Regions from separate parts of the Ferrimonas balearica DSM 9799 genome, predicted to be linked through region 4. Evidence: predicted binding sites of a transcription regulator. Region 4 holds the regulator's gene; each other region holds the start of a gene.
The links. Region 4 encodes MetJ, which represses methionine synthesis genes. Its sites were predicted from a motif close to TAGACGTCTAGACGTCTA; they were not measured.

Region 1: a site for MetJ is predicted at 4,684-4,701, ahead of msrA (peptide-methionine (S)-S-oxide reductase MsrA). Genes of this name have one in related genera too.
Region 2: a site for MetJ is predicted at 6,202-6,219, ahead of metN (methionine ABC transporter ATP-binding protein MetN). Genes of this name have one in related genera too.
Region 3: a site for MetJ is predicted at 2,580-2,597, ahead of metK (methionine adenosyltransferase). Genes of this name have one in related genera too.

What each region holds. Positions count from the first base shown of each region.
Region 1 is NC_014541.1:2,624,710-2,632,396, forward strand. Features, by position in the region: gene FBAL_RS12020 (dihydrolipoyllysine-residue acetyltransferase) at 1-1,199, opposite strand, end outside; gene FBAL_RS12025 (alpha-ketoacid dehydrogenase subunit beta) at 1,209-2,186, opposite strand; gene FBAL_RS12030 (thiamine pyrophosphate-dependent dehydrogenase E1 component subunit alpha) at 2,186-3,370, opposite strand; gene astE (succinylglutamate desuccinylase) at 3,545-4,564, opposite strand; gene msrA (peptide-methionine (S)-S-oxide reductase MsrA) at 4,734-5,225, shown strand; gene ylqF (ribosome biogenesis GTPase YlqF) at 5,273-6,205, opposite strand; gene FBAL_RS12050 (peroxiredoxin) at 6,294-6,770, opposite strand; gene FBAL_RS20460 (GNAT family N-acetyltransferase) at 6,852-7,118, opposite strand; gene FBAL_RS12060 (GNAT family N-acetyltransferase) at 7,430-7,687, opposite strand, start outside.
Region 2 is NC_014541.1:2,657,276-2,664,962, reverse strand. Features, by position in the region: gene lhpI (bifunctional Delta(1)-pyrroline-2-carboxylate/Delta(1)-piperideine-2-carboxylate reductase) at 1-563, opposite strand, end outside; gene FBAL_RS20285 (hypothetical protein) at 701-1,024, shown strand; gene FBAL_RS12230 (M48 family metallopeptidase) at 1,028-2,818, opposite strand; gene FBAL_RS12225 (LemA family protein) at 2,831-3,421, opposite strand; gene metQ (methionine ABC transporter substrate-binding lipoprotein MetQ) at 3,599-4,390, opposite strand; gene FBAL_RS12215 (methionine ABC transporter permease) at 4,428-5,081, opposite strand; gene metN (methionine ABC transporter ATP-binding protein MetN) at 5,071-6,105, opposite strand; gene gmhB (D-glycero-beta-D-manno-heptose 1,7-bisphosphate 7-phosphatase) at 6,398-6,937, shown strand; rRNA gene FBAL_RS12200 (16S ribosomal RNA) at 7,318-7,687, shown strand, end outside.
Region 3 is NC_014541.1:653,057-660,743, reverse strand. Features, by position in the region: gene speA (biosynthetic arginine decarboxylase) at 1-1,296, opposite strand, end outside; gene speE (polyamine aminopropyltransferase) at 1,297-2,157, opposite strand; gene metK (methionine adenosyltransferase) at 2,643-3,794, shown strand; gene FBAL_RS03145 (peptidase domain-containing ABC transporter) at 3,881-6,076, opposite strand; gene FBAL_RS20385 (hypothetical protein) at 6,491-6,637, opposite strand; gene FBAL_RS20700 (hypothetical protein) at 6,652-6,786, opposite strand; gene FBAL_RS03135 (HlyD family secretion protein) at 7,056-7,687, opposite strand, start outside.
Region 4 is NC_014541.1:3,968,104-3,975,790, forward strand. Features, by position in the region: gene FBAL_RS17945 (methyl-accepting chemotaxis protein) at 1-280, opposite strand, end outside; gene metF (methylenetetrahydrofolate reductase) at 466-1,359, opposite strand; gene metL (bifunctional aspartate kinase/homoserine dehydrogenase II) at 1,390-3,750, opposite strand; gene metB (cystathionine gamma-synthase) at 3,773-4,918, opposite strand; gene metJ (met regulon transcriptional regulator MetJ) at 5,103-5,423, shown strand; gene FBAL_RS17970 (sulfite exporter TauE/SafE family protein) at 5,490-6,224, shown strand; gene FBAL_RS17975 (GNAT family N-acetyltransferase) at 7,058-7,549, opposite strand; gene FBAL_RS17980 (nuclear transport factor 2 family protein) at 7,565-7,687, opposite strand, start outside.

The sequences.
Region 1 (7,687 bases), 1.3 Mb from region 4:
ATGCTCTTATGCTGCACCTGCTTAACGTTGGGCACAATCAGCCCCAGCTTGCCATCCACGGCCATGCCGATGTTGTGGTCGGCAACGTAGGTCAGTTCACTGCAGTCGTCGTTAACCCGGCTGTTCAGCACCGGGAACTCGCTCATCGCCAGCGACAACGCTTTGATAAAGAACGGCATCAGGGTGAGCTTCACGCCGGCATCGGCGTACTGCTGCTTCATCCGGGCACGCAGCGCCACCAGCTCAGTCAGATCCAGCTCTTCACAGTAGGTAAAGTGCGGGATGGTTTGGACCGACGCGGTCATCTGGCGGGCCATGGCGGCCTTAATGCCGCGGATGGGTTCAACCCGATCTTCACCACTGGCCAGCAGCGGCACCGCCTGAGGGGTCGCCTGAGGGGCCGGGGCAGACGTAGGCTCGGCCGCAGGTTGCGCTGCCGGGGTGCCGTTCAGGTAGGCCTGCACGTCCTCTTTAAAGACCCGGCCGTTCTTGCCGGTGCCCGCCACCTGCGCCAGATCGACGTCATGCTCACGGGCCAGTCGGCGCACCGCCGGGCTGGCCAACGCTTTGCCACTGCGCACCGGCGCATCCGGCGTGGCGGGACGGGTGTTGGCCGCAGCGTCAGCCGGCGCACTGGCCGGCGTTGAGGCCACCGCATCCGTACTGGCGGGCACTTCCAGGGCAAACAGGGGTTCATGCACCTTGGCCACCTGCCCCTTGCGGTAATAGAGGGTCTTGATGATGCCCGCTTCCTTGGCCGGGATCTGCACCAGGGCCTTATCGGTCATCACGTCGCAGATCGGTTGGTCTTCCTCGACCGGGTCACCCTCGGCTACCAGCCAATCCACCACTTCGCACTCGACGATGCCTTCCCCGATGTCCGGCAGGATAAAGTCACGCACTTCAGTGGGCGCACTGGCCACCGGCGCAGCGGCCGGTTGGTCAGCCGGGGTGGCCTCGCCTTCCAGTTGCACCTGGAACAGCGGCTCGTGCACCTTGGCAATCTCACCCTTCTGGTAGTACAGCTTGGTCACCACACCATCGTAGGGAGCGGGGATCTGAACCAGCGCCTTGTCGGTCATCACGTCCGCCACCGGCTGATCCTCTTTGATCACCTCCCCCTCGCTGACCAGCCAGTCAACCAGTTCACACTCGACCACGCCTTCGCCGATATCAGGGAGGATAAAGTCCTTGATCATGTCCACTCCTTAGAAATTCACCGAGGCTTTGATCGCCTCGAAGATCTTGTGCTCGTTGGCCATATGTTCCTTCTCCAGCATCAGCGGATAGGGGGTATCCAGGCCACAAACCCGGGCAATCGGCGACTCAAGATAGAGGAAGCAGCGCTCCTGAATGGCGGCCGCAATCTCCCCGGCAAAGCCGCCGGTCAGCGGTGCTTCGTGGGAGATCAGCAGGCGTCCGGTTTTCTCAACCGAGGCCGCTACGGTGTCCACATCCCAGGGCAGCAGAGTGCGCAGATCGATGATTTCGCAGCTGATGCCCATCGCTTCGGCGCGCTTGGCGGCGTTCTCGATCAGCTCCATCTGGGCGCCCCACCCCAACAGGGTGATGTCGGTGCCCGGCTTCACCACTTCCGCTTCGGACAGCGGCAGCTGGTAATCCTCCTCCGGCACTTCACCGACGGACGCACGGTAGAGACGCTTGGGCTCGAAAAACACCACCGGGTTGTCGTCACGGATAGAGGCCAGCAACAGGCCCTTAGCCTGATGGGGGTTACGGGGCACCACCACCTTCAAACCCGGTGTTTGGGTGAAGTAGGCTTCCGGTGACTGGGAGTGATAGTGACCCCCGGCAATGCCACCGCCATAGGGGGTACGGATGGTGAGGCCGCCGACATTGAATTCGTTGCCGCTGCGGTAGCGGAACTTGGCGGACTCATTCACGATCTGGTCGAACGCCGGGAAGATGTAATCGGCGAACTGGATCTCCGCCACCGGACGGTGGCCCTGGGCCGCCAGACCGTTGGCAAAGCCAATAATGCCCTGCTCAGTCAGCGGGGTGTTGAAACACCGTGCCTTGCCGAATTTGTCCTGCAGTTTGGCGGTGGCGCGGAACACGCCACCAAAGTGACCGACATCTTCACCAAAGCAGAGCACCCGCTCATCGGCGGCCATGGCGATATCGAGGGCGTTATTGATCGCCTGCAACAGGTTCATTTGCGCCATTACTTGGCCTCCTTGCCGGCGGTGGCCGGGTACTGCTCGGGGTACAGCTTGATCTGCTCGCGCACACTGTCGAGCTGCTCAGCCAGATGACGGGGGATCTGGTCATACACATCGCTGACCAAAGTGTCGAGTCCCGGTGCCGGGATCTTCTCCGCCACTTTCACCGCCGCCAGTACCTCCTCGCGGTAGGTCTGGTACAGCGCCTCATCTTCCGCTTCGCTCCACCAACCTTTGTTGATCAGCCACAGCTTGTAGCGCAGTACCGGATCGTGCTCACGCCACTTGGCTTCCTCTTCGCGGGAGCGGTAGCCGGTGGGGTCATCGGAGCTGGAGTGCGCGCCGAGACGGTAGGTCATCGCTTCGATCAGTACCGGGCACTGTTCCGACAGGGCGATGGCACGGGCCTGTTGGGTGGCGGCCAGCACCGCCAGCATGTCATTGCCGTCAACGCGAATGGTCTTGATGCCGTAACCCACGCCACGGGGCGCGATGCCGTCACCGGCGAACTGCTCATTGGCGGGGGTGGAGATGGCATAACCGTTATTGCGGCAGAAGAAGATCACCGGGGCCTGATGCACCGCGGCCATATTCAGGCCAGCGTGGAAGTCCCCTTCCGAGGCGGCACCTTCACCGAAGTAGCAGATAGTGACCGCCGGGTCGCCCGCCAGCTTCTGGCCGTAGGCGTAGCCCGCCGCCTGCGGGATTTGGGTACCCAGCGGTGAGGAGATGGTCATGTAGTTGAGTGCCTGGCTGCCATAGTGAATCGGCATCTGGCGGCCTTTGCCCAGGTCCTTCGCGTTGGAGAACATCTGGTTCATAAACTGCTCAGTGGTGAAACCGCGGTAGCGCAGGGCAGCCTGCTCGCGGTACTGAGCCATGATCATGTCCTGCGCTTCCAGTGCGGCGGCGGAGCCAGTTACGGCGGCCTCTTCGCCGGTGCAGGTCATGTAGAAGCTGATTCGGCCCTGACGCTGGGCGGCCAGCATCCGCTCATCAAGAACGCGGATAAAGGCGCAGGTGTCGTAGATCCTGAGCGCCAATGCCTTGTCGATCATCGGCATTACGGCTTGCTCATAGGCGGTGCCGTCAGCCTGCAGGATCTTCAGAGTGGGAATGGCCAATGCCTGGCCCTCGGTAAAGGTGGCCTGGTGGCTCACCGCATCCAAGGTCGAACTGTCCGTCATCGTTACTGTCCCAATGGTTGCTTGTGGTTTCCCGGCGCAATTTGGCCAGGCACTTCTTATCGTTATAGTTTGTCCGGGCTCACGTTACCTTTACGTAAACTGCTTAACAACCTCCCTTGACAGCCCCAACCCGGTACGACAGGCAGCGGGCTGTACAAGGGAATTTACATCGAGCTACTCGAACGGCTGGTCCGACCCGACCGGCACCACCGTCAGCAACGCCCGCTGACCGTTCGCCACCCGGGCATTGGGAAACACGATCGCCTCCTCCTCCGCCACCACGTAGTGCGCCTTTCCGCCATCGGTGGCCAGCAGATGGCCCCGGGGAAACGGAGTGAAATTGGCCTCATCGTCGGCAAAGGTGAAGGCAAAATCGTCGCTGTGCTTGTTGATCACCTGAGCCACATCAAACACGGTGATGCGGCTGCGGTCGACCTGCTCCAGCCCCAGCGGCTGCGCCGCCAGCAAACGGGCCAGCTGCTGCTTCATCGCCGCCAGGCGGGCCGGGTCATTCTCGCCAAAGGGGTGCACCTTACCCAACTCCACGGTAAAGGCATCGGCGCCAAACTCGTTGGAGGAAAAGTAGCTGAAGGTGGTGGTGGCACTGTGGGAAAGCAGGATGGTCTCCACCCCGCCACTGGCCAGAAAGTCGATCTGCTGCCAGCGCCAGGGACGACCATGGCGGAACGGGTAGATGGCAAACTTCTCCCGCCGGGAGTCACGGATGGCGGTATGCAGGTCGTAGTGGTAGCGCGCCCTGCCCTCACCTCCGGCCTCAAAAAAGTCGCGAACATACCGCTCCAACAACGCAGCACGGTGGTGTTCCGCGGTGTCGCCCTGCTGGTGGGCCCCACTGAATAAGCGGTTGAGGTTCACCTCAAGCTCACGCTTACCCGCCACCATGGCGGGTGGGTTACCCAACAGCACCAGCAGGCGACTGCGCAGGGGCAGGCTGCCGTCCAGCAACGCGCCCACCAGCTCATTCAGCATCTCGATGGGGCCGGTTTCGTTACCGTGTACCCCTGCTGACAACACCACATCCTGTTCGGTGGGCCGGGACGGTTCGATGATCATCACGCCGACGTCCGGCAACTGTACTTTGGTGCCGTCAGCCAGGGTGAAGGTTTCGGTTTGGGGAAGGTGGTGGGGGTGGGCCAGGGTGTGGACCAACAGATCCTTATTGTCTTGAAGCACTATCTCTCTCCTTGGAGACTTCCTTTGCGGCCCATTGTAACAGCGTGCTTACGGCAAACCAGCACGACAGCAACCGGGGCTTGGCAAGCGCGTCAACTTGGGTTAGGCTTCTGGATGTTTAGCCATCCAAACGTCCACAGTTAAGAGTCGACAGTCAGGGAGAGAAGCCATGAGTCAGTACCGCATTGCCACCCTCGGGGCAGGTTGTTTTTGGGGCGTCGAGCATTTCCTGCGCCAGATCCCCGGTGTGAAAGCGGTGGTATGTGGCTATATGGGCGGCCATGTGGAGCACCCCACCTACCCGGAAGTAAAAAGCGGGCAAACCGGCCATGCCGAGGTGGTGCAGGTGGAGTTTGATCCCAACGAGGTGGATTTCGAGACCTTGCTGACCTTCTTCTGGCAACACCACAACCCCACCACCCTCAACCAGCAGGGCGAAGACATCGGCAGCCAGTACCGCTCGGTGATCTTCTTTCACGACGAAACGCAGCGCCTGGCCGCTGAAGTGTCCAAAGCCACGCAACAGCGAGATGGTTACTGGAAAGCGAAGCGCATCGTCACCGAGATCTGCCCCGCCAGCACCTTCTGGCGTGCCGAGGAGTATCACCAGAACTACCTGGCCCGTAACGAACAACCCAGCTGTCACCTGCCCTTCTACTGAGCACAAAAAAACCGGGCGCTGGCCCGGTTTCTGTTTTGGCGTTGCCCTTAACGGCGACGTTTGCGCTTCTTGCCGCGCTCGTCCTCTTTGGCCGCTTTCGCGGCTTCCGCTTTCTCCCGCAGAATCGCCAGCTCTGCCTCTTCGCGCTCTTTCATCTCCGGGGTTTCCAGAGTGATGCGGCCCAGGGTGCCGGAGCGCAGTTCATTGATCAGGATGGTGCCGAACTTGGTGAAGTCGACCTGGTTGCCGGAGCGCACGCAGCCACGCAGCTTGCCCGCCATCTCCATAAACTCCCAGTCGGTTTGCGGCAGTTCATCAAGCTTGTAGCGGCTTTTCAGCAGCTCCGGATAGGCGCCAAGCAGATACTCAGAGACGTAGCTGCCCACATCCTCGTACACCACCACGGTGTCACGAATGGCACCGGTTGCCGCCAGACGGTAACCGTAATGCTCGTTCTCCAGCTTGGGCCACAGCATGCCGGGGGTGTCGTACAGCATGATGCCGTCATCCAGCTTGATGCGCTGCTGGGCTTTGGTCACGGCCGGCTCGTTGCCGGTTTTTGCCACCACGCGGCCCGCCAAGGTGTTGATCAGGGTGGATTTGCCCACGTTGGGGATCCCCATGATCATCGCCTTAATCTGCTTACCCGGGCCCACTTTGCTGGGCACCAGCTTCTGGCACAGTTCGGTGATCTTATGCACGTGGCTGACCTTATCGTCCGCCAGCGCCAGGGTTTTCACCCCGCGCTCCTGCTCCAGGTAGGCCATCCAGGCCTGAGTCATCTCCGGGTCAGCCAGATCCGCCTTGTTGAGGATCTTGATCACCGGCTTATCCCGACGCAGCTTCGCCACCATGGGGTTTTCACTGCTGTAGGGGATGCGCGCATCGAGCACTTCGATGATCACGTCCATCTGGGGCATGATCTCTTTAATCTCGTTGCGGGCTTTGTTCATATGGCCGGGGAACCACTGGATCGACATCGGCTTCTCTCGTGACTAAGGGGTGGGCGAAGTGTACCCGACCCGGCCCACGGCGTCAGCAAAAGGGGGCCAACCGGCCCCCTTTTGATTACGGGTTCAGCGCTTTGAGCAGGGTTTCCGCATCGCTGACCTCGAACGCCTTGGGTGCTTCCACGTTCAGCACCGTCACCACGTTGTCTTTGACGATCATGGCGTAGCGTTGGGCGCGGGTGCCACCAAAGGCGCCGGTTTCCATGCTCAGCCCCATCGCCTTGTGGGCCGAGCCGTCACCGTCCGCCAGCATATCGATGGCATCGGCGTTCTGGCTGTCGCCCCAGGCTTTCATCACGAAGGCGTCATTCACTGCCACGCAGGCAATGGCATCGGCTCCAGCGGCTTTGAGCTTATCCGCCAGCACCACGTAGCCAGGCAGATGGGCTTCGCTGCAGGTGGGCGTAAAGGCCCCCGGCACCGCGAACAACACCACGGTGCGACCGGCAAAATACCGGTTATCCAGGGTTTCCATACCATCCGCGCTGAGGCGGGTGAACTCAATCGGGGGAAGCGGTTGTCCAACGGCAATCATCTCGGGCTCCTTCGTGCTGTGCCGGAGCATTAAGCGTATCCGCTTTTTCCAACAACAAACACTTGAGGTTGGTACGGCTTCTCAGAGTCCGCCTCCAAGGCAGTAACGACCGGCGCCACAGGGTTCGAATCCGGCAAAGCGCAATACCTTCAGCGCGGCCTCGTCGCCCTCTTGCAGATGAGCCTCCAGATTGTCGCCCGGACACAGCTGCTGGAAACGGTGGCCCCAGGCCCGCACCATCTCCTGGGCATACCCCTGGCCGCGGGCCGAATCGAGCAACAGGAATTCAATGCGCCAGAGGGAAGGCGCCGAGGGCCAAATCAGTACCAGCCCGATGCATTCCCCCATTGAGTCAAGAACAACGGAGGGAGGTAAGCGAGAATCAAACTGGCTGAGATCGAGAACAGAGGGGGCATCCCGCAGCGCGGGCAACCAGGACGTATCTTCGGGTAACACCGGGCGAAGCGTCAGTCGAGCAGTAGTAAAAAACATGGACTCCCTGAAATACCGCTACAGTTCAGAGGTTTAGATTACATAAAACGCATAGTGCCATACCCGACTTTTTTATACGTTATGCAAAAAAGATGTATTTGTATCGTTTTTGTTTCGCGCCATGGCCAGCCATCAGGGCGAACGCCCCATCTGCCAGCAGAACCCGCTTACTCAGAAAACGTCAGCTGATAATGGCGATCGAGCAGCTGGTAATCCGGATTAAACCACTCGCGCACAAGCGCAAACCCACACTTCTCCAGAATCCGGCAGGATGCGACGTTGTCGCTGAACGCGAAAGCATGGAGCGTCTCGCCTTTAAGCGGCTGCTGCAGGTAGCCCACCAGCGCTTCGGCCAACTCTGACGCCAACCCTTGCCCCCAACAGTAACGATGGAACTTGTAGCCCATCTCCCACTGCTGGTCGTC
Region 2 (7,687 bases), 1.3 Mb from region 4:
GCCTGTTGGGCGGCGCTGGCGAGGTCGGTCACCAGTTCGATGGTCAGGTCGAGGTGGCCCAGTGTTTCGGCCAGAGCCCGTGCCTTGTCGGGGTTGCGTCCCCACAGCTTGACCCGGCGGATGGGGCGCACTGAGGCGTGCGCTTCGATCAACAGTGGTGCCAGGGTGCCGGTGCCGATCATCAGAAGCGTTTCGGCCTGCTCGGGGGCGAGGTGGCTTGCGGCTAGGGCGGAAGCGGCTGCGGTGCGGCGTGCGGTCAGGGCCGGGGCATCCATCATCAGTTCCGGCGTGCCGGTGGGCAGGTCCAGCAGCAGGTAGATGCCCTGGATGCTGGGGCGGTCAACGTTATGGGGGGCAACCGTGACGACTTTTACCCCGGCCTTGTCGCCATCCTGCCAGGCGGGCATCAGCAGCAGAGTGGTCTCGCGATGGCCAGGGTGCGCCATATCGTGGTGGTGACGGAGGGGGACGGTGGCACCTTCGGCGAAGGCACGGCGCAAGGCCGGTACCAGCCGCTGAAAGGGCAGGGCGGCGTGAACCTGAGCGGCGTTAAGCTGTTCCATAGTCAACTTTGTATACAATATCCTTTCGGGGCTTTGATAATACGGTGACGCCGCGCCATTGTCATCCCACTCATCAAATCTCTCGCCTTTAACAATGCTGGACTAGAGTTAAGATTCCCCTACGAGATGAGCTGATAATGACTCAATTAACCCGCGCTCAAATCGAATGGACTCTGTTACCCCCGCTCAAGGATGTGCTGCCCTACCGGTTCGAAAACGGTGCCTCGTTTAAGGGGTTCCGTGCCGAGTGTGATGCGTGCGGCCAGAGCATCGAACTGCCCCAGGTCCGGGGACGGATAACGCCATTGGCGGGCAACCGCTGCGTGGTGAGTGCCCGTGGCCGGTGCCTGTGTTGCAATGCCTATTGTGAGTACCACTATCTGCTGAGTGCCGATGGGACGTTGTCCGCATCGCCTTTAGCGGTATGGGACGACGACCACTCCCTGTCGCCCCCCCATTGATGTTCAGGCGTCCTGCAGTGCGATGGGCGCCTCCAGCAGCAGCGCAAACAGCTGTACCAGAACCTTCTCCTGTTCCGATTCCACTCCGTCCTGAGCCACACAAAGCTCAATGGCACGGATCAGCTTGCGCTTCTGTTCCGGGCGCAGGTGAACCAGAGCGGGCAGGGTGTCACTGAGCTTGGGCCAGTCCGGATCACCGGGCCATTGGGCGTTATAGACGGTGATGGCGTTGGCGCCGCGGAAAAACGCTCGTTCCCGCTGCTGTTCGTCGCTGTGCCCCTGGTGTGCCAACAGCCCCAGCAGTGCCAGGCTGGCGTCTTTCTCAGCGTTGCGGGGCAGCGGTTTGGGTGCCGGGGTGAGAAAGTGGTTGAGGGTCGACCAGACAATCCAGGGCCCCAGCTGATCCGGCTGGGCTTGCCACAATCGCTGCAGCTGTTCCAGCAGCAGGGTGCGCTGGTTGTCAGAGAGCATCCCCAGGGCCGGCGGCATCAACTCCAGCAGGGTCAGCTTTTGCCGGGGTGTCAGTTCAGCCAGTTGTGGCACCAGGACTTCAATGCTGGACCGGATCGCGCTGTGCAACTCAGGCAGGCCGTCGTAGTCCGGGCCGGGCCAGAGTAACGCCAACGCCAACTCTCGTGCTTGCTCCGGTTCATGACTGGCGTCTTTCAGCGTGGCGGGCAGCGCGGCCAGCAACGTGACCGCCATCAGGCGGCTGGCGGGACTGGGAGCGGCAGCCGCCTCCGGTTGTGACGGGGCGGGTTGCTGGGCGGCCTGTCGTCGCGCCATCTGCTTAACCACCGGCGCGTATTTGCCATCCCAATGCGGTTCGATGGCGCGGATGCGATCTTCCAGCGGCGGATGGGTGGCCAGCCAATGGGTTTTCGGGCGGATATTGCCAAAAAACAGGTGGCTGGATTCGCTGGCATTGGCGTGGTTGACCGAACTGCTGAACTGACTGGCGCCAATCAGCTTGAGCGCGTCAGCAATGCCATTGGGGTTACGGGTAAACTGCACGGCGGAGGCGTCTGCGAGAAACTCCCGCTGACGGCTGACGGCGGCCTTGATGGCTTTGCCAAACAGGGTGCCGATCCAGCCAAGCACCAACAAGCCTATTCCCAACAGGGCCAACTGGCCGCTCTCTTTGCTGCGACCACGACTGCTGTGCATCAGCAGTTCACCGATGTGGCTGATAAACAAGATGCCCGCCAGAACCGCCATCAGCCTGAGATTGAGCCGCATATCGCCGTTAAGGATATGACTGAACTCGTGGGCAATCACGCCCTGCAACTGGTTGCGGTCAAAGGCGTCCAGTGCCCCCCGGGTGACACCAATGACGGCATCCCGGGGACTGTGGCCTGCGGCAAAGGCATTAATGCCGCTCTCATTATCCAGCAGATAGACCGGCGGCACGCTGGTACCCGCCGCAATGGCCATCTCCTCCACCACGTTGAGCAGACGCTGCTCCTGGCCGGTGGCGGTATTGGCGTTGAGGCGGCGGCCCCCCATGGATTCCGCGACGGCGGCTCCGCCTCCCCGCAACATCAGCCATTTAAACAGACTGACCAGGGTGATCACCGCTAGGGTGGCCACCCCAATCATCACCGTGTCCATCGACATCAGCCGATCCATCAGTGAGGGCAGGGGTTGGCCGTTCGGGGGAGGGTCCAGACTAATGAACAGCATCTGAGTGAGCAGGTTAATCAGGGCGATGATGCAGAGTACGGCCAGGATAAACAGGCCAACCAACTGCCCGGTACGACGCCGGGCCTGGTCCTGTTGGGCAAAGAAATCCATTTCAGCTGACCTTTAGAACTGCACTTTGGGGGCAGCCTGGATGGCGGCACTGTCCTCAAACTCAAGCAGGTTGGCGTCCTGGCCGTGGCCAAACATGCCGGCAAACACCACCGGCGGGAACTGCTGCTTGTAGCTGTTGTAAGCGGTAACGGCGTCATTGAAGGCCTGGCGGGCAAAGGCGACGCGGTTCTCGGTGGTGGTGAGCTCTTCGGACACCTGCATCATATTCTGATTGGCTTTCAGGTCCGGGTAGGCCTCCATGACGACATTGAGGCGGCCCAGCGCAGAGGTCAGAGCGGATTCGCCACCAGCCAACTGAGCGATGCCGCTGGCGGAGGTGGGGTCGGCGCTGGCGGCCTGCAGACCGGCCATGGCCTGATTACGGGCACTGATCACCGCTTCCAGAGTTTCCCGCTCATGCTTGAGGTAACCCTTGGCGGTTTCCACCAGGTTGGGGATCAGGTCATAACGGCGCTTGAGTTGCACTTCGATCTGGGCAAACGCGTTCTGGTGGCGGTTTTTCAGATTAACCAGCTTGTTGTAGATGCTGACAACGTAAAGGGCGATAACCGCCAGAACCACGAGGGTAATGATGGTGGACATGGGGGGGCTTCCTGTATTGGTCGATTGCTGTGGTTACGTTACCGACTGGCAATGGTTAATTAAAGCCCAATGTGTGTGAAAAGGCGCCCGATTACAGACGCTTGATTCAAGTCTGGTTGGGGGGAGACCACGAAAAAGGGCCTCCTGAAGGAGGCCCGCATTGATAAGGAAGAGCGATTACCAGCCTTTGACGATGTTGCCGCTGAACAGCTCCTGAGCTTTCTGGTAAACCGCATCGGATTGGTAGGCCTGAATAAACTGGGCGATGCGCGGGTCATCCTGATTGTTGGTGCGAGCCACGATCAGGTTGACGTAGGGGCTGTCCTTGGCTTCGACAAACAGACCATCTTTTTCCAGAGTCAGGCCAGCCTGGCCGGCAAAGGTGTTGTTGATGATGGCGAAGCTGACGTCCTGCAGGGCGCGGGGCAGCTGAGCCGCTTCCAGCTCAAGGATCTCAATCTGCTTGGGGTTGTCGATGATGTCGCGGGGGGTGGCATTGATGCCCGCGCCGGGCTTCAGGGTCAGCAGGCCCTGCTTCTCCAGCAGCACCAGTGAGCGCCCCAGGTTAGTCGGGTCATTGGGCAGGGCCACTTTATCGCCGATGTTCAGCTCATCCAGGCTGCGGATCTTGCTGGAGTATGCGGCAATCGGATAGACAAAGGTGTTGGCCACGGCCACCAGTTGGTAGCCGCGTGCTTCCACCTGACCCTCCAGGTAGGGACGATGCTGGAACGCGTTGATGTCGATGCTGCCGTCGTTCAGGGCGGCATTGGGAGTGACGTAGTCGGTAAAGGGCACCACCTCTACCTCAAGACCAAACTGCTGTTTGGCCAGCTCAGCGGCGACTTCAGCCACCTGGGCTTCCGGGCCGGCAATGGCGCCCAGTTTCAGTACGTTCTCGTCAGAGCCACCGCAGGCAGTCAGGGCCAGGGCCGCAGCGCCAGCAATCAGGGAGCGAAACAGGTTCATGGTGTTGTCCTTCTTCATTTATGCGTTGTTATTTGAATCAGCGGTGGTCGATGCGACGAACCAAAGCGTCACCGGCGCTCTGCAGGGCTTGAACCAGCACCAGCAGGATAACGATGGTGGCGAGCATCACATCGAGCTCAAAGCGGTAGTAACCGTAGCGGATGCCCAGGTCACCCAGCCCACCGGCCCCAACGGCACCGGCCATGGCGGAGTAGCTGACCAGAGTGACCAGGGTGATGGTGATGCTGTTGACGATGCCGGGCAGGGCCTCGGGCAGGATCACCTTGCTGACGATCTGTGCCGGGCTGGCACCCATTGCCTGGGCGGCCTCGACCAATCCTGAAGGCACTTCCATCAGCGCGCCTTCGATCAGTCTGGCGATAAAGGGGATGGCGCCCACAGTCAGGGGCACGACTGCGGCCATGGTGCCAATACTGGTACCAACCACCATGCGGGTGAACGGGATGATGGCCACCAGCAGGATAATAAAGGGAACGGAGCGGCCCGCATTGACCAGCGTGCCCAGTACCCGGTTAACCCAGGGGTTAGCCATCAGCTGGCCGGTTTTGGTCAGGTGAAGCACCACACCCAGCGGAATGCCCACCAGTGCGGCCAGCAGGCCCGACAGGAAAACCATTTGCAGGGTTTGCTGGGTGGCGTTCCACAGCAGGGGAAGCAGATCAGTGGACATAACCCAGAACCTCGACATCAATATTGTGTTCAACCAGGTACGCGGTGGCGCCGGATACCGCTTCAGCATCCCCCATCAGTTCAGCCAGCATCAGGCCGAACTTGGTGCCGCCGACGTATTCCATCTGGGCGCTGAGAATGCTGATGTCGATGCCAAAGCGTTTGGCGGCCTGAGTGATCACCGGGGCATCAACGCTGTCGCCATGGAAGCTCAGACGGATCAGGGGCAGGGCGTTGTCGCCCGGTTCGGCGCGCAGCGCAGAGCGGTACTGCTCCGGGATATCCAGATGCAGGGTAGAGCGGATAAATCGGCGTGCCAGTTCGGTCTTTGCGTTGGCAAAGAAGGGGCCGACCTCGCCCTGCTCAATCAACTCACCCTGATCAATGATGCCCACGCGGTCGCAAATCTGCTTAACCACCTCCATCTCGTGGGTGATCAGCAGAATGGTCAGGCCGAGCTTTTGATTAATGGTTTTCAGCAGCGTCAGGATCGACTTGGTGGTCTCGGGATCCAACGCAGAGGTGGCTTCATCGCAAAGCAACACCTTGGGGTCGTTGGCCAACGCCCGGGCGATGGCTACGCGTTGCTTCTGGCCTCCGGACAGATTGGCCGGATAGGCATCGGCTTTATCGGACAGCCCAACCAGCTCCAGCAAGGATTCCACTTTGTTGCGGATGGCAGACTTACCGGCGCCAGCCAGTTCCAGCGGCAGGGCCACATTCTGATAGACGGTGCGGGAGGCCAGCAGATTAAAGTGCTGGAAGATCATCGCAATCTGCTGGCGGGCCTGGCGCAGACCTGCGGCGTTAAGCTGAGTCAGGTCCTGGCCGTCTATCACGATCTGACCGGCGTCAGGTTGCTCAAGCAGGTTAACGCAGCGGATGAGGGTGCTCTTACCCGCCCCGGAACTGCCGATGATGCCAAAGATGGTCCCTGCGGGAACGTGCAGGTCCAGCGGCTTGAGCGCGGGGATGACCCGATCGCCCTGGCGGTAGGACTTGGAAACAGCGTGAAGTCGGATCATACCTGGTTCGTTCTCTTTCTATTTATCTGGGCGGCACTTTTGGCTGCCTGTGGCACGCAGTCTATTTGGACGTCCAGACGCCTGTCAATGGCCATTTAGACATTTAGCCGTCTAAAATCGCCGGTGATTTAAAGTGAGCTAAAGGTGGGCTGGGGGCGTCAGAGTGAGAAATCCCGGTAAAACCGTCGGTTTCATCGCCATAGAGAGGGCGAAGTTTTTGACCTTGGCGTCTCCGGTAGGAATACTGGCCGCCAAATTCTTTATCCCTGGGAGAGTGTGAGTGCGTCCGGCCGTGTTTTTAGACCGTGATGGGGTTATCAATCGAGATACCGGTTACGTTGGTTTCATTGAGGAGTGCGAAATCCTCCCCGGTGTGGTGGAGGCCTGCCGCCGTCTGGCGGAAGCGGGCTTTGCTCTGGTGATCGTGACCAACCAGTCGGGCATCGCGCGTCAGCTCTACAGTGAAACCGACTTCCAAACTCTGACCGCCTGGATGAAACAACAGTTTCTGGATGGCGGGGTCAGCCTCACCGACGTATACCACTGCCCGCATCATCCCGATTTCGATGGCCTGGATACCCGATGTGACTGCCGCAAGCCAAAACCGGGCATGTTGTTGCGCGGTGCCCGGGAACATCACATTGACCTGAGCAGTTCTTACCTGGTCGGGGACCGCATCAGTGATATGCAGGCCGGTCAGGCGGCAGGCGTCAAAGCCACTTTGATGGTGGGAGAACTGCGCCATGCGCATCAGGAGGTGGACTGGAAAGGGGAAGATCTGCCAGCTGCGGTTGAATGGATCCTGAAAGACAGCCAGAAAATGGCGAATTAGGCGGCGCTTTGCTGTGTTTTTCAGCGGTTGAGCGCGAAACCCATATTTAGGGGTTGTCAGCGTCAAAGACCGCCCTATAATGCGCCTCCGTCGACAGGGGAAACACCCCGGGAGACACGGTCAGCAGCGAAAGCGCTGGCGACAAAAGCAGCGGTCGAAAAGAATTGGCGGAAACGCCCTTGACGAGCGCTGAGGAAGCGCTAAAATGCGCATCCTGCCTTGGGGAAAACGACAAGGCGACGCTCTTTAACAATTAGTCAGACAATCTGTGTGGGCACTCACGCAGTGTTGAGAAATCATCATTTTCTCGATGCTACTGAGTGACACCAAGTTAATTCAGTATTCATTGAGTAGCTTCTACGGAAGCAAATCAAAATCTTTAATTGAAGAGTTTGATCATGGCTCAGATTGAACGCTGGCGGCAGGCCTAACACATGCAAGTCGAGCGGCAGCGACAACATTGAACCTTCGGGGGATTTGTTGGGCGGCGAGCGGCGGACGGGTGAGTAATGCTTAGGAATTTGCCCAGTCGAGGGGGACAACAGTTGGAAACGACTGCTAATACCGCATACGCCCTACGGGGGAAAGCAGGGGCTCTTCGGACCTTGCGCGATTGGATAAGCCTAAGTGAGATTAGCTAGTTGGTGAGGTAATGGCTCACCAAGGCGACGATCTCTAGCTGGTTTGAGAGGATGATCAGCCACACTGGGACTGAGACACGGCCCAGACTCCTACGGGAGGCAGCAGTGG
Region 3 (7,687 bases), 960 kb from region 4:
AACCTGCTCAGCCCAGGCGCGCTGCGCCAGGTCCAGCAGACCGTAGTTGTACTTGGCGTGCACATCGGCCAGATCGTTGTGGGTGTCGTGGAAGATCTCACCCAGAGCGCGCAGGTCGGTATGGGCCTGCACCTCTTTCAGGGTCTGCCACATGTTGTTCAGCACCAGCGGCGCACCGGGACCGGGGGCGGCCAGATCCTCTTCCGGCTGGTACGCTTCAACACCAATCACGTCGGCAATCAGCACGGCGTGGTGGGCGGTCATGGCGCGACCGGACTCAGAGATCAGGCGCGGGTGCGGCAGCTGGTACTGGCGGCACACATCACCGATGGCGTACACCACGTTGTTGGCGTACTCCTGCAGTGAGTAGTTCACCGAACAGCTGCTCTGGCTGCGGGTACCCTCGTAATCCACACCCAGACCACCGCCCACATCGACGATCGCCACCGGGGCACCGATCTTGCGCAGCTCCATATAGAAGCGGCCGCACTCGGTCAGGCCCTTCTGGATGTCGCGGATGTTGGACATCTGGCTGCCCAGGTGGAAGTGCAGCAGCTGCAGACAATCCAGCTGGCCTTCAGCGCGCAAGCGCTCCACCAGCTTGAGGATCTGCGCCGCAGAGAGGCCAAACTTGGACTTCTCACCACCGGAGGACTGCCACTTGCCTTTGCCCTGGCTGGCCAGACGGGCACGAACGCCCAGGCGCGGAATCACGCCCAGTTTGCGGCCCTCTTCCAGCACCAGGTCCAGCTCGGACATCTTCTCGATCACCAGGTACACTTCGTAGCCCATCTTCTGGCCAATCAGCGCCAGACGGACGTACTCGCGATCCTTGTAACCGTTGCACACGATCACCGATGCCGCGTCCTGGGCCATCGCCAGCACCGCCATCAGTTCACCCTTGGAACCCGCTTCCAGGCCCAGCTGCTCGCGGCCACCGGCGATCAGCTCGGTCACCACACTGCGCTGCTGGTTAACCTTGATCGGGTACACCGCCAGGTAATCGCCCTTGTAGCCATAGTCACTGATGGCGTTGCGGAAGGCACCACACAACCCTTGAACCTGGCTGTGCAGAATCTCCGGAAAACGCACCAGCAACGGCAATTTAACGCCGTCCTGGTTTACCAGGCTGTCGGTCAGCTCGGCCAGGTTAATGGCCTGCTCCGGGGCTTGCCGGTTGGGGCGAACCACCACCTGGCCCTGCTCATTAATGTGGAAGTAACCACGGCCCCAGTAGGGCACGTTGTACAGGTTGAGCGCGTCGTCTACGGTCCAGTTCAATGCCGGAAACCTCAGTTATTCCACCGCGTCGAGGCGGTCGATCAGGAATTGGGGCAGCGCGAAGGCGCCAGTGTGCACCGCGGGGGTGTAGTAACGGGTCTTGAAACCAGCCTTGGCAAAACGCTCAGCAATCACTTCACTGGACAGCTGGCGCAGTTCGGCGTTGTCGGAGGCCCAGGCCAGGGACATCACGCCGCCGATGTAGGTCGGTACCGGTGCACAGTAGAAGGTGCGGTCAGCAAAGAACGGCTTGAGGCGCGCCTTGGTGGTTTCCGCTTCATCCGGCTGCATAAAGGGCACGCCGTTCTGGGCCACAAACACACCGCCTTCGGTCAGGCAGTTTTTGCAGCCACGGTAGAAGTCAGACTCAAACAGCGCTTCGCCCGGCCCGATCGGGTCGGTGCAATCGGAGATAATGACGTCGAACTTCTCGGTGCAGTTCATCACGAACGCTTTGCCATCGTCGATAACGATGTGGGCGCGCGGATTATCGAAGGCACCATTGCTGTGGTTCGGCAGGTACTGTTTGCACATCTCGATGACCTGATCATCGATCTCCACCTGGGTCACGTGCTCTACGGACTCGTGGCGCAGCACCTCACGCAGGATACCGCCGTCACCACCACCGATGATCAGCACGCGCTTGGCGTTGCCGTGAGCCAGAATCGGCACATGAGTCAGCATCTCATGGTAGATGAACTCATCCGCCTCGGTGGTCTGGATAACACCATCCAGAGCCATTACCCGTCCGAACCGTTCATTTTTAAAGATGATCAGTTCCTGATGTTCAGTCGGCGCACGGAAGAGCACTTCTTCCATCGCAAACGACTGGCCATAAGAGGGGTACAGGGTTTCCAGGTAGCGGTTATCGCTCATTGTTTTTCTACTCCTAACTGCCGCCCTTGGGGGCGGTAATGGGTCACAGTGACAGCAGGGAACACTCCGGCCGCGTCGGCGGTTCCAGACAAGTCAGGGGTACAATGAGAGAGTGTGGTGCAGGCGGACGGCGGGCGCCATCCTCCCGAGAGGGGGGGGTAAAATTGAGCAAACATCGTCATATTCATCCGTTGCCGTGCGGTGCGAACGCGCCACACGGCTTATGCCTCTAGAACCATAAAGCCTCAAAATTGAACTCAGTACTTGTCGGCCTGACGCCGAGGCGCGCAGTTATACCCCCTTTGTGGGGCAAAATCCACCGACTCAAACACAGTCTAAACTGTCATTCCGACACGCGCTTTCCAGCGGAGTCACGAAGTTTTGATCCGCCGCACTGGTATTGGAATGAAAAATCCATAGAATAGCCGTCCAGATGTAGAAGCCTCTACACGTTTTTCAGTATAGATAGACGAGAGAATTTCCCTATGGCACGTCACCTGTTCACCTCCGAGTCGGTGTCCGAAGGTCATCCCGATAAAATTGCGGATCAGATCTCCGACGCGGTGCTCGACGCCATCCTGGCTCAAGACCCGAAAGCCCGCGTGGCCTGTGAAACCTACGTAAAGACCGGCATGGTCATGGTCGGCGGTGAGATCACCACCTCCGCCTGGGTCGATATCGAAGAGATCACCCGTCAAACCGTTCGCGAGATTGGTTACACCCACTCCGACATGGGCTTTGATGCCAACTCCTGCGCCGTTCTGTCTGCCATCGGCAAACAGTCCCCGGACATCAACCAGGGCGTTGACCGCGCTGACCCGCGTGAGCAGGGTGCTGGTGACCAGGGCCTGATGTTCGGCTACGCCAGCAACGAAACCGACGTGCTGATGCCGGCGCCGATCACCTACTCCCACCGTCTGGTGAAGCGTCAGGCTGAAGTGCGCAAGAACGGCACCCTGCCGTGGCTGCGTCCGGACGCCAAGTCTCAGGTCACTTTCGCCTACGAAGATGGCAAGATCGCTGGCATCGACGCCGTAGTACTGTCCACCCAGCACTGCGACAGCGTGTCCACCGAAGACCTGCGTGAAGGCGTGATGGAAACCATCATCAAGCCGGTACTGCCGGCTGAGTGGATCACCAAAGACACCAAGTTCCACATCAACCCGACCGGCCGTTTCGTTATCGGTGGCCCGATGGGTGACTGTGGTCTGACTGGCCGTAAGATCATCGTAGACACCTACGGCGGTATGGCTCGTCACGGTGGTGGTGCGTTCTCCGGTAAAGATCCGTCCAAAGTGGACCGTTCTGCCGCCTACGCCACCCGCTACGTTGCCAAGAACATCGTCGCTGCCGGCCTGGCCGACCGCTGTGAGATCCAGGTTTCCTACGCCATTGGTGTGGCTGAGCCGACCTCCATCAGCATCGAAACCTTCGGCACTGGCAAACTGCCGGAAGACACCCTGATCGCGCTGGTACGCAAGCACTTTGACCTGCGTCCGTACGGCCTGATCCAGATGCTGCACCTGGAGCGCCCGATCTACCAGCCGACCGCCTCCTACGGTCACTTCGGCCGCGTTGAGTTCCCGTGGGAACAAACCGATAAAGCTGAAGCCCTGCGCGCCGACGCCGGTCTGTAAGACCCGCCTCGCCGACAAAAAAAGCCCCGCAATGCGGGGCTTTTTTAGATTCAGGGCTGGCCTCTCTACCTGCCCTCTAACGCAACTTAAGGTGGGCAGTTCGATGTCTCTTTATGCAAAGCTTGCAGCGCTTCGAGACTTAACAATTTACCGGCATCCATCACCATCACCCGATCGGCTTGCTTAATGGTCTCTGGCCGATGTGCAACGATGATTCGGGTCATCGCAAGATCTTTAATATGTTCACCGATGCTGATTTCGTTCTGCACATCCAAATGACTGGTTGCCTCATCCATAAAGAGCACCTTAGGCTCCTGATACAGTGCCCGCGCTAGCAGTAAACGCTGTACCTGTCCTCCTGAAAACTGATTCCCCATGTCGCCGACTAAAGTGTTGTAGCCCATAGGCATCCGACTAATATCAGCGTCGATGGCAGCAAGTTGAGCACAGCGCTGCACTTTAACCAAGTTTGGTTCGGGATCAAAAAAGCTCAAATTATCCAATACCGAGCCAGATAGCAGAGTGTCGTTTTGCATCACAGCAGAAATTTGACGACGATATTCAGTAAGGCCAATCTGAGTAATATCCTTACCATCCAACAATACCTTACCCTCAGACGGCTCAAGCAGTCCCAGCATCAATTTAATCAGTGTTGTTTTGCCACAGCCCGACGGTCCGACGATAGCTACGGATTCACCCGGCTCAACGCAAAGGTTACAATCCCGGATTATCCAAGGTGTGTTTTCAGCATGGCGGAAACTCACTCCCTTAAGCTCAAGTTTGCCAAGAACCTCCGCCAGAGATAATCGAGATTCTCGGTGAGGCTCAACTTCGGCCAGAGCAATGTCTGATATCCGCTCAAGGTGTAACCTTAGCATTCGAAATTGAATCAGTTGCTCAACGAAGCTCGCCATTCGATCAGTAAACTGATTTTTGTACGCGATAAAGGCAAAAATCATCCCAACGGTTAACAGGCCTTCCATTACCAAAGTTGCGGACAAATATACAACCACTACATTCTCAATGCCAAAGAGAAACTTATTTATTACATCAAAGCTAATTTTCAACTTTCCGAGACGAATTTCGCTATTAACGACTTCGGCATATCGATTCTGCCATAGACTCTGACGCATCGATTCACAGGTGAATAGTTTAATTGTTTGAATACCACGGATGTTCTCGAGAAAGTTACTTTGCTCCTTGGCTTGTGCTTGAATATACTCTTCAGTTTGGCGCCTGAGAGGTTGGTATAAAGCAAGCCGAAGCAAAGTATAAAGAACGACAGCCGCTACCACCACTGCAGCCAGTTTAGGCGAGTATAGCAACATCATTATCAATACGGTCATCGACATTAACCCATCGACAACCGTTTCAATGAGCCCCGTTGTCAAACGCTCTCGAATTTGCGCCAGCGAGCCAAAACGTGAGACTAGATCCCCTATATGTCGCTTCTCGAAGTAAGCCATAGGCAACTTAAGAAGATGCCTTAACAGGTTAACCCCCATCTGCATATTCATCATGCTAGATAGGCGTAATATAAGATAGCTACGAACTCCAGTAGAGATTACAGTGAACAACACTAGTAAACTAAAGCCGATAGCAAGCACGGTGAGAAGGGGCTGATCATTGCTGAGTAGCACCTCGTCCACCACCCACTGCATGTAGTAAGGACTAGCAAGAGCAAAAACTTGCAGTACGATCGAAAGTAGCAGTAATGAGACTAAGCCGGACTTGAGGCCAACGATTTTGCTCCACAGTTGCGATAATTTCATTCGCACCCGCTGGTCCTGCTTTTTGAAGTTACTCGCTGGCGTTAACTCCAGCGCAATACCAGTATAATGCTCACTAAACTCAGCCAGACTCATCTGGCGTTTTCCCAGCGCCGGGTCGTTAATCTTTATGTCGGTTCTGGACACCCCCGTCAACACAACAAAATGATTCATATCCCAATGCAGCACACAAGGAATCGCCAGTTTTCCAACCTCTGCCAATGGACACTTAAGTGCACGACTAGCAAGACCTAAACCATCAGCCAAAGCGATCATTTGCTGCAGGTTCATACCGACGAGATTAGTATTAAACCGCTGCCTTAGTGAAGGCAAATCTTGCTTAGAACCATGAAAGCTCGCCACCATCGCCAGACAGGCCAGGCCACACTCCGCGACTTCAGTTTGCATGACAAGCGGAACTCGACGCGCGCTAGAAAACTCCAGAAGCTCTAGGCTATTTTCATCATCATCAGATGAAGGTGCGTTATTTGAGGGTTCACTTTCTACTATCAAATTAAATTTCTCTCATTAGAACCATTTACCATCAAAATTAAAAATGTAGATAGGGATTACATTAAATAGATCATGAAATAATTATCGTTGCCTAATAATAAAATCATCAGCCCTACTGAAAGGCAAAAATATAAATCGCGACCAATAAAGACACAAAAACCGAGGACCTATCAAATTTACTATTTCCCGACACGACCCCTCTAAATATGTTAGAAAGAGCCAAAACCGGAATGGCAATTATCAAAACGCTTATCTTGTCAAGTGGCAAAGAAAAAATGCAATTCCAATCATCTTTAATATAATCCTTAACCCAAAAAATCCATATAAAAAGAAGAGCTAGACCAAGATATAAAAAAATTCTATTAATCATAACAATTTTGGGAAATTTCAGTGGGTCTCCCCCCTGATAGATATTCATCTATTTTCAGACATGGCATCTACGGCGCCATAAGCAAAACCAGCAGATAGCGAAAACGCCCCTAAATATCCAGCGGCAAAATATACAAAAAATACCATCCCACCTGCTACTTCTTGTGTTTCTTCAAATGTTAAATTCTTCATATCAACACCTTAAATTAACGTTCATAAAAATAGTAAGCGAGTGCCCCCAGGCTTCCTACTGCGCCCGCTCTCCCTAACCACATTGCAGCAATTGCAATTGGGTGTCCACCAACAACAATATTTAACTCACTAACACTTAGCTCTTTCATGATGTTCACCTGTATTATTCACTATATAGATAATGCCCAAGAGCCCAGCCTCCACTAAATAGTCCGGCTAATCCCGCAGCCCCTTCAAGGACCGCCCAAGCTATAGCTACTGGCATACCGCCGTTAACCAGATCTAATTCATCACATGTCAACTCCTGCATAATAAATCACCTCATATAAAAAATTAAATAATACAATTTAAATAAATTTAACTATCGTAAAAACCTCCTTTAAAATTTGTGTGAATGGATTTATTTTGGGATATTTAATTAGCCAATCCTCCCCTTTAGGCTATAAATCGGATCCAATAGCCAATCTAGCAAAGAGCGCCTATCCAAAATAATGTCTGCTTCCAGCAACATGCCTGGTTTGAGTGAAAACTCTTCACCGTATGCATTAATAACTTGCCTAGATAGTTTGGCCTGCACACGATATACTGGCTCGCTGAGATGTACAGGTATATCAACCTCTCCTTGAACAATAAGAGATTTATCAACTCTTGAAACCTCAGAACTTATGTGCCCGAACCGTTGATAAGGAAATGCCTCAAACCTCAATCGTACTTCATCATGTAATTTAACGAATCCTGCCGAACGCGTGGGAAGTAATAATTCAGCAATCAATTCACCCCCATCAGGGATGATGCTTAAAATCGGCCTTTCCGCTGACATAAATTCACCTTCCTTTACCGATATTGACGTTACAACTCCGGATTCATTAGCCACAACACGAAACTGATATCCATTGTGGATTTCATCCAATTGTCGCTTAACATCGGCCTTTCTTCTTTCAATTTCCGCCAACATTAACCCAGTTTTATGCGGATGCCTGGAAACCTCAGCACGAGTTTCATTAAGCTGAGAATTAATACTAACGATATTGGCGTAGTTTGATTCAATCT
Region 4 (7,687 bases):
AGTAGTGGTCACCGGAGGCGGTGCGGTTCTTGACCAGGCCAAACCAGGATTTGCCGGACTTGATGCGCTGCCACATGCTGGCAAAGGCGGCGGGGGGCATATCCGGATGGCGCACCACGTTATGGGGCTGGCCGCGCAGGCCCTTGGCTTCAAACTCGGCAATGTCGGAGAAATCCGGATTGGCGTACTTGATGTTGCCCTTGAGGTCGGTGGTGGAGAGAAGAATCGCATCACCAGGATAACGTTTCTCCTGGCCGGTGATGGGTTGGTTGTTACGCATAGCCCGTCGGTTCCGTCGCATGGGGTAGTGGGTCGACATGGTGCCAAATTGAGCGATGCAGGACGTTGGCCTGGATCACACCAAACCGGGGCAAATAATGAAATATTGATGTAAATCAGGGTGATTTGACGGTTTCGTCGCAATTCTCTGATGAGCAAACGGGGGCTTTCGCCCCCGTTTCAGGTTCAGCCTTCCAGCCCCGGCCGCACCCCGAGGGCGTGGCAGATGGCGTAGGAGAGCTCCGCCCGGTTGAGGGTGTAGAAATGGAACTCCTCCACCCCCTCCTTGGCCAGCACCTTGGCCATCTCAATGGCGACGTTGGCCCCCACCAGTTTGCGGGTGGCGGGGTCGTCATCCAGCCCGTCGAACATATGGTGCAGCCAGTTGGGCACGCGGATCTTGGCGAAATCGGCAAACTTCAGCAGCTGCTGGTAGTTGGTGACCGGCAGGATGCCGGGGACGATTTCGGCGTCGATGCCCGCCGCCGCGCAGCGATCACGGAAGCGCAGGTAGGCTTCTATGTCGAAGAAGAACTGGGTGATGGCGCGGGTGGCACCGGCGTCCACTTTGCGCTTGAGGTTGATGAGGTCGGCCTGCGCTGACAGCGCTTCGGGGTGGCACTCCGGGTAGGCCGCCACGGAGATCTCAAAGTCGCCCACGTCGCGCAGCAGGGAGACCAGATCGGACGCATAGCGGTTGGGGTTGGGCTGGCCCTGGGGCACGTCGCCACGCAACGCCACAATATGGCGCACGCCCTGATCCCAGTACTGTTGCGCCAGGGTGCGCAGCTCTTCGTCGCTGGCGTCCACCAGAGTCAGGTGGGGCGCGGCCTGAAGCTGCGTCTCGTTGTGGATGCGCTCAATCACCTTGTGGGTGCGGTCACGCACGCCGGAGTTGGCGCCGTAGGTCACCGACACAAAGCGCGGCTTAAGCGGCGCCAGTCGCTCGATGGAGTGCCACAGGGTGGTTTCCATCTCGGCGCTGGAGGGCGGGAAAAACTCGAATGAAACCTGAATGTCCCGCAGCGAGCTCAATCGCTCGTTCAGCGCTTCCACCTGTTGGGCGTGATGAAATCCCATATCCCCGACTCCCTATCAATCCGTGGTCAATTAATGCAGTAAGCGGCGGCAGATTGCCACCAGATCCGATTGCACGGCGGCGGCGGTCACCGCCCGGCCCGCGCCCGGGCCCTGGATCACCAGGCCATCGGGGTAGTAGTCGCTGCGCAGCAGAAACTGGTTATCACCGGCCGGCAGGCTGGCGAAGGGGTGTTCCGGGGTGACGGCATCCAGCCCCACCCGGGCCACCAGACGGTCGCTCTCCAGCGCCAGCGCGGCGGTATAGCGCAGCACCTTGCCCGCTTTGGCCGCCTCGGCCACCGCATCGGCCAGCGGGGTGTCCAGCTCGTCGATGCGGGCCAGAAACTGATCCAGCGGCAGGTCTTTGAGGGCGTTGGGCACCAGCGATTCCAGCGCCACCTGCTCCAGCTCCAGCGCCACTCCCAGCTCCCGCGCCAGGATAAGCAGCTTGCGCTGCATGTCGACGCCGGAGAGGTCGTCCCGCGGGTCCGGCTCGGTCAGCCCTTCCGCTTTGGCTTCCAGCACCAGTTCGGAGAACGGGCGCTGGCCGTCGTAGTGGTGGAACAGCCAGCTCAGGGTGCCGGAGAACACGCCGTCGATGCGTTGCAGGCGGTCGCCGCTGCGGCGCAGGTCGTCGAGGGCGTAGAAGATCGGCAGGCCCGCGCCCACGGTGGCGTTGTAGCGCCAGTACAGGTGACGCTCAGCCAGGTGTTGCTTGAGCTGCTGGTAGAACGCCAGCGGGCCACTGCCCGCCTGCTTGTTGGCGCTGACCAGGTGGATGCCCGCTTCCAGCAGACGCGGGTAAGCGAGGCTGAGCTGGGCGCTGGCGGTGATGTCCAGCAGCACCAGTTCGTCGTAGGGCAGTGCCGCCAGCTGGCGCACCACGTCATCGAGCTGGTAGTCGCTGGCGTCGGCGTCAAAGTGCTCACGCCACTGGGCGGGGACGATGCCGCGCTCACACAGCAGGGCCTGGTTCTGGCCGAGGATGGCCACCAGGGTCAGCTCCGCTTCCAAATCCTGACGGATGCGGGCCTGATAGCCGGCGAATTGGTCCAGCCAGGCGCTGCCGATGTTGCCTTTGCCAGCGACGATCAGGCCGATGCGTTTGCGGGCACCGGCACAGCGGCGGTGCACCCGGGCAGTGAGGTCGGCGACCTGTTCGGCCGGCACCAGGGTTACCAGCGCCAGCGCGTCCGCTTTCAGCGGCCAGGCCTGACGCCCCAGCAGGCGGGAGAAGGCCCCGCGCAGGCGGGTGGCGCCGTCGCTCACCAGGCCCACCAGGCCGTGGCTGTGGTCACGCCGCACCGGGCTGGCGAGGCGATCCGCCAGCAGCGCTTCGGCGGCATCGGCCTGCTCTTCCAGCACCGCCACGGCGGCGCGTTCCGGGTAGCTGACCAGCGGTGCCAGCCCCTGTTGTTCCAGTTCGGCAAAGGCCTCGCCCAGTGCATCCGGCGCGGCCCCTTCGCAGTGCAGCAACGCCACCCGGCTGAGGCTGGTGACCACCGGCTCGGCGTCCGCCTCACCGGCCAGAATGCGGGTGTAGGGGCGCTCCGGGGTGTAGCTGGAGCGCACGTTCAGGTCCAGCGCGTGCTGCTTCAGCGGCTGCAGGGTGCGCGGGTGCAGTACCGGCGAACCCAGTCGGGCCAGTCGGTCGGCTTCGTCCAGGCTCAGCTGGGTTTGCAGGCGGGCGTCGTCCAGCAGGTTGGGGTCGGCGTTGAACACCCCCTCCACGTCGGTCCAGATGGTGACGCCCTGCACCCCGGCCAGGCTGCCAATCAGGGTGGCGCTGTAGTCGGAGCCGTTGCGCCCCAGCAGCACGGTATCGCCCTGCTCATCGGCAGCGATGTAGCCGGTGATCACCAGCCGGGTGTGGGGCTGGGCCACCAGACGCTGCTCCAGCAGGTCACGGCTGTATTGCTCAATCGGTTGCGGGGTCAGGCCCGGTGCCACGGTGAGGAAATCACGGGCATCAAGGCTGGCTGCCGCCACGCCCAGTTGGCGCAGGGCCGCCGCCAGCAGGCGGGCAGACCAACACTCCCCCAGCGACTGAATCACGTTGCGCTGTTGTTGGGGTTCCTTGAGCCAGCCCGCCAGACGCACAAAGTCGGCATTGAGCTGGGCTTGCTGGGACTGGGCTTCGTCGCCGATCAGCAGCTGGCTGATCAGCTGACGCTGAAAATCCTGCAGCGCAGTCAGCGCTGCGGCGGTGTCCTCGCCCCGGCTCGCCTGTTCAATCAGGGCGATCAGGGCGTTGGTGGTTTTGCCTGCGGCGGACACCACCACCAGGTCGTCGGCCTGGCCCTGGGTCAGCAGGATATGAACCACCCGGCGGTAACAATCCGCATCCGCCAGGGAGGAACCGCCAAATTTATGCAGGTGACTGCGCGCCATGGTACTGCTCTCCTCTGTCCGTTCAGCCCAGGGCCTGGGTCAGGTCTGCGACCAGATCACGGGGGTCTTCGATGCCCACGGAGAGGCGGATCAGGGTGTCGGAGATGCCGGCCACGCGGCGGGCTTCCGGGTCCATCGCGGCGTGGGTCATGGTGGCCGGGTGGGCCACCAGGCTCTCAACGCCGCCGAGGCTTTCGGCCAGGGAGAACAGGGTCAGGCGTGACAGGAAGGCGCGCACTTCCGCTTCGCCGCCCTTCAGCTCAAAGCTGAGCATGGCGCCAAAGCCCGCCTGCTGGCGCTTGGCCAGTTCATGCTGGGGGTGGCTGGTCAGGCCCGGGTAGTGCACTTTGGCCACCGCCGGGTGGTCCGCCAGCAGCGCCACCACGGCTTCGGCATTGGCCTGGTGCTGCTGGATACGCAGCGGCAGGGTGCGCAGGCCGCGCAGGGTCAGCCAAGCGTCAAACGGCGCGCCGGTGATGCCAAGGCAGTTGCCCCACCAGGCCAGCTGCTCCGCCAGCTCCGGGGTTTTGGCGATCACCGCACCGGCCACCACGTCAGAGTGGCCGTTGATGTATTTGGTGGTGGAGTGGATCACGATGTCGGCGCCGAGGCTCAGCGGCTGCTGCAGCACCGGCGACAGGAAGGTGTTGTCGGCCACCACCAGCGCGCCAGCGGCTTTGGCCTGTTCGGCGATGCCCGCTACGTCGACCACGCGCAGCAGCGGGTTGGACGGGGTTTCCAGCCACACCATTTTCGGGTTCTGAGCCAGCGCTTCGGCCAGAGCGGCGTCGTCGCCCTGATCCACCACCGCCAGCTTAAACGCGCCCTTGTTGGCCTGAGAGGTGAACAGGCGGTAGCTGCCGCCGTAGCAGTCGTGCGGCACCACCAGCAGGTCTTCCGGGCCCAGCAGTGAGGTCGCCAGCGTTACCGCGGCCATGCCGGTGGCCGTCACCACCGCACCGGCGCCGCCTTCCAGCTTGGCGAGGGCGTCGGCCAGGGCGGAGCGGGTGGGGTTGCCACTGCGGGCGTAATCGTATTGGCGCGGCTGGCCGAAGTCTTCGAAGGTGTAGTTGGTGGAGAGGTAGATCGGAGGCACCACAGCGCCATGTTGCGTGTCGGTATCAATGCCTTCCCGGGCGGCGATAGTGGCAAATTGGTGCTGGCTCATTGGTGCATCCTCCAGTCTGACGCAAAGCAATTTTAGGGGGTGAGCGTATTAAGCTAACCATCATACGCCCGGGCGTCAAGACGTTTGGACGTCTAAACGTATATGGGTCGAGATGGCAACAATTTGACTCTACAGATGGTGTGGTTAAAATTTGCAACCGTAATCACGACTTAAAGGTGCATCGATGAGTGTCGAGTGGAATGGGGACTACATCAGCCCCTATGCGGAGCATGGTAAGAAAAACGAGCAGGTCAAAAAGATCACCGTTTCCATCCCGCTGAAAGTGCTCAAAATTCTGACTGACGAACGTACCCGTCGTCAGATCGGCAACCTGCGCCACGCCACCAACAGCGAGCTGCTGTGTGAAGCGTTTCTGCACGCCTACACCGGCCAGCCGCTGCCGCAGGACGACGACCTGCGCAAGGACAAGCCTGACGGCGTCCCGGCGGAAGCCCGTCGCATGATGGAAGCGCTGGGCATCGACTGGGAAAACCTGGACGATTAATCCTGAAGAAGCCTGCGCATCGCAGGCTTTTTTCTTGTTCTAACCAAAAGACTGTCGAGGCCGCTGTTGGATCTCAGCCTGCTTTGGGTTTTGGCTGTGGTGACCGTGGGTGCTGCCGTTCAGGGCGCCATCGGATTTGGCCTGGCCGTGGTGGTCACCCCCATCCTGTACATGATTGACCCCGCCTGGGTGCCTGCGCCCATTATCCTGATGGGAATGGCCCTCTCCATTCTCACCATGTGGCGCATCCGCGCCCCGCTGGACATTGGGGTGCTGGCTCCGGCCCTGCTGGGCCGCATTCCCGGTGGCATCATCGGCACCTACCTGCTGGTGGTGGCCTCGGCTGAGTGGCTGGGGCTGGGCATCGGCCTGATTGTGCTGGTGGCCGTCGCCCTGACCGTGCGCAAATACTCGGTGGCGTTTACCAAAGCCAACCTGTTCTGGGCGGGCACCCTGTCCGGGGTGTTCTCCTCCATCTCCGCCATTGGCGGGCCGCCGATGGCGCTGCTGCTCAACCACCATCGAAGTGCCGCGCAGATGCGCCAGACCCTCTCCAGTTTCTTCCTGTTTGGCTGCATCATCGCCCTGACCCTGCTGGCGCTGGCCGGTGAGTTGGGGTGGGATGACCTTTTGCGGGGATTCTGGCTGCTGCCTGCCACCGCGCTGGGCTTTGCCATCGGCGACAAGCTGGCCAACCGGGTGGAGCCGGAGCGGCTGAAAGCGGCGACGCTGGTGATCTGCGCTCTGGCTGGTACTTTGCTGGTGCTGCGCTCCGCCATCGCCCTGTGGCCCGAGGTTTGAGGCTTGAGGTTTGAGCCCCGAATAACGCCGTTTCCGAGGCCATAACGGTGGCCCTATCAGGTTGGGTGCTGTGGGCCACAGGCCCACGCTACGGTGACCTTCCGAGGCCCTATCCAATTGGGTTCCGTGGGCCACAGGCCCACGCTACGGTGACCTTCCGGGGCCCTATCCAATTAGGTTCCGTGGGCCACAGGCCCACGCTACGGTGACCTTCCGGGGCCCTGTCCAATTAGGTGCCGTGGGCCACAGGCCCACGCTACGGTGGCCTTCCGGGGCCCTATCCAATTGGGTGCCGTGGGCCACAGGCCCACGCTACGGTGACCTTCCGGGGCCCTATCCAATTGGGTGCCGTGGACCACAGGCCCACGCTACGGTGAGCTTCGGGGCCCTATCCGGTTGGGTTCCGTGGGCCACAGGCCCACGCTACGGTGACCTTCCGGGGCCCTATCCAATTGGGTTCCGTGGGCCACAGGCCCACGCTACGGTGACCTTCCGGGGCCCTGTCCAATTAGGTGCCGTGGGCCACAGGCCCACGCTACGGTGACCTTCCGGGGCCCTGTCCAATTGGGTTCCGTGGGCCACAGGCCCACGCTACGGTGACCTTCCGAGGCCCTATCCAATTGGGTTCCGTGGGCCACAGGCCCACGCTACGGTGACCTTCCGGGGCCCTGTCCAATTAGGTGCCGTGGGCCACAGGCCCACGCTACGGTGGCCTTCCGGGGCCCTATCCAATTGGGTGCCGTGGGCCACAGGCCCACGCTACGGTGGCCTTCGACGGGCCGATTCGCTTTGGTAGCGTGGGCTTTCAGCCCACGGTTGCTCGGAGTAACCGGTTATTCCGGTGCGGACAGGGTGAAGTGGCGCTCGCCGCGCACGTCGATGGCGCCGGGTTGCCAGCCCTGGGCCTGATAAAACCCTTCGGCGCGGGTGTTGGTGTCGGTGGAGAGGGTGATCACCCGGGCGCCGTTGGCAAACAGCCAGTCCACGGCCCGGTCCAGTAACGCTTTGCCCAATCCTTTCCCCTCAAATCGGGGGTCGATAAACAGCGCCCAGATTGACGCGTCCTGCCCGTCGGCCACGGCAAATCCCGCGGCTTCCCCATCGCACAACGCCAGCCAGCCGCGACCTCGCCCGGTCAGGTAGTCGTGGTAGATGGCCGGAGTCAGCCGCTCCGGATCCGACAACACATTCTCCACCACGGAGAGGCGGATTTGGCTCAGTTGCAGGATGTCCGCCTCGGTGGCGGGGCGGATCTGGATTGTCGGGTCCAGCCGTTTTTGCAGATGATCGTTGAAGCGTCCTGCGCCCATCAATGCCGATGACATTGGGGTGTCTCCTTATTATTGGTCGACCGCGTCATTGCGGTTGTCGCCGCCGAGATAGCGTTGTCGGGGCGTGTAGTTGATCCAGTCCGTCTGGCGCTGGATAGCCCCACTGTCGTTAAACTCCAGCCAGATGGTAAA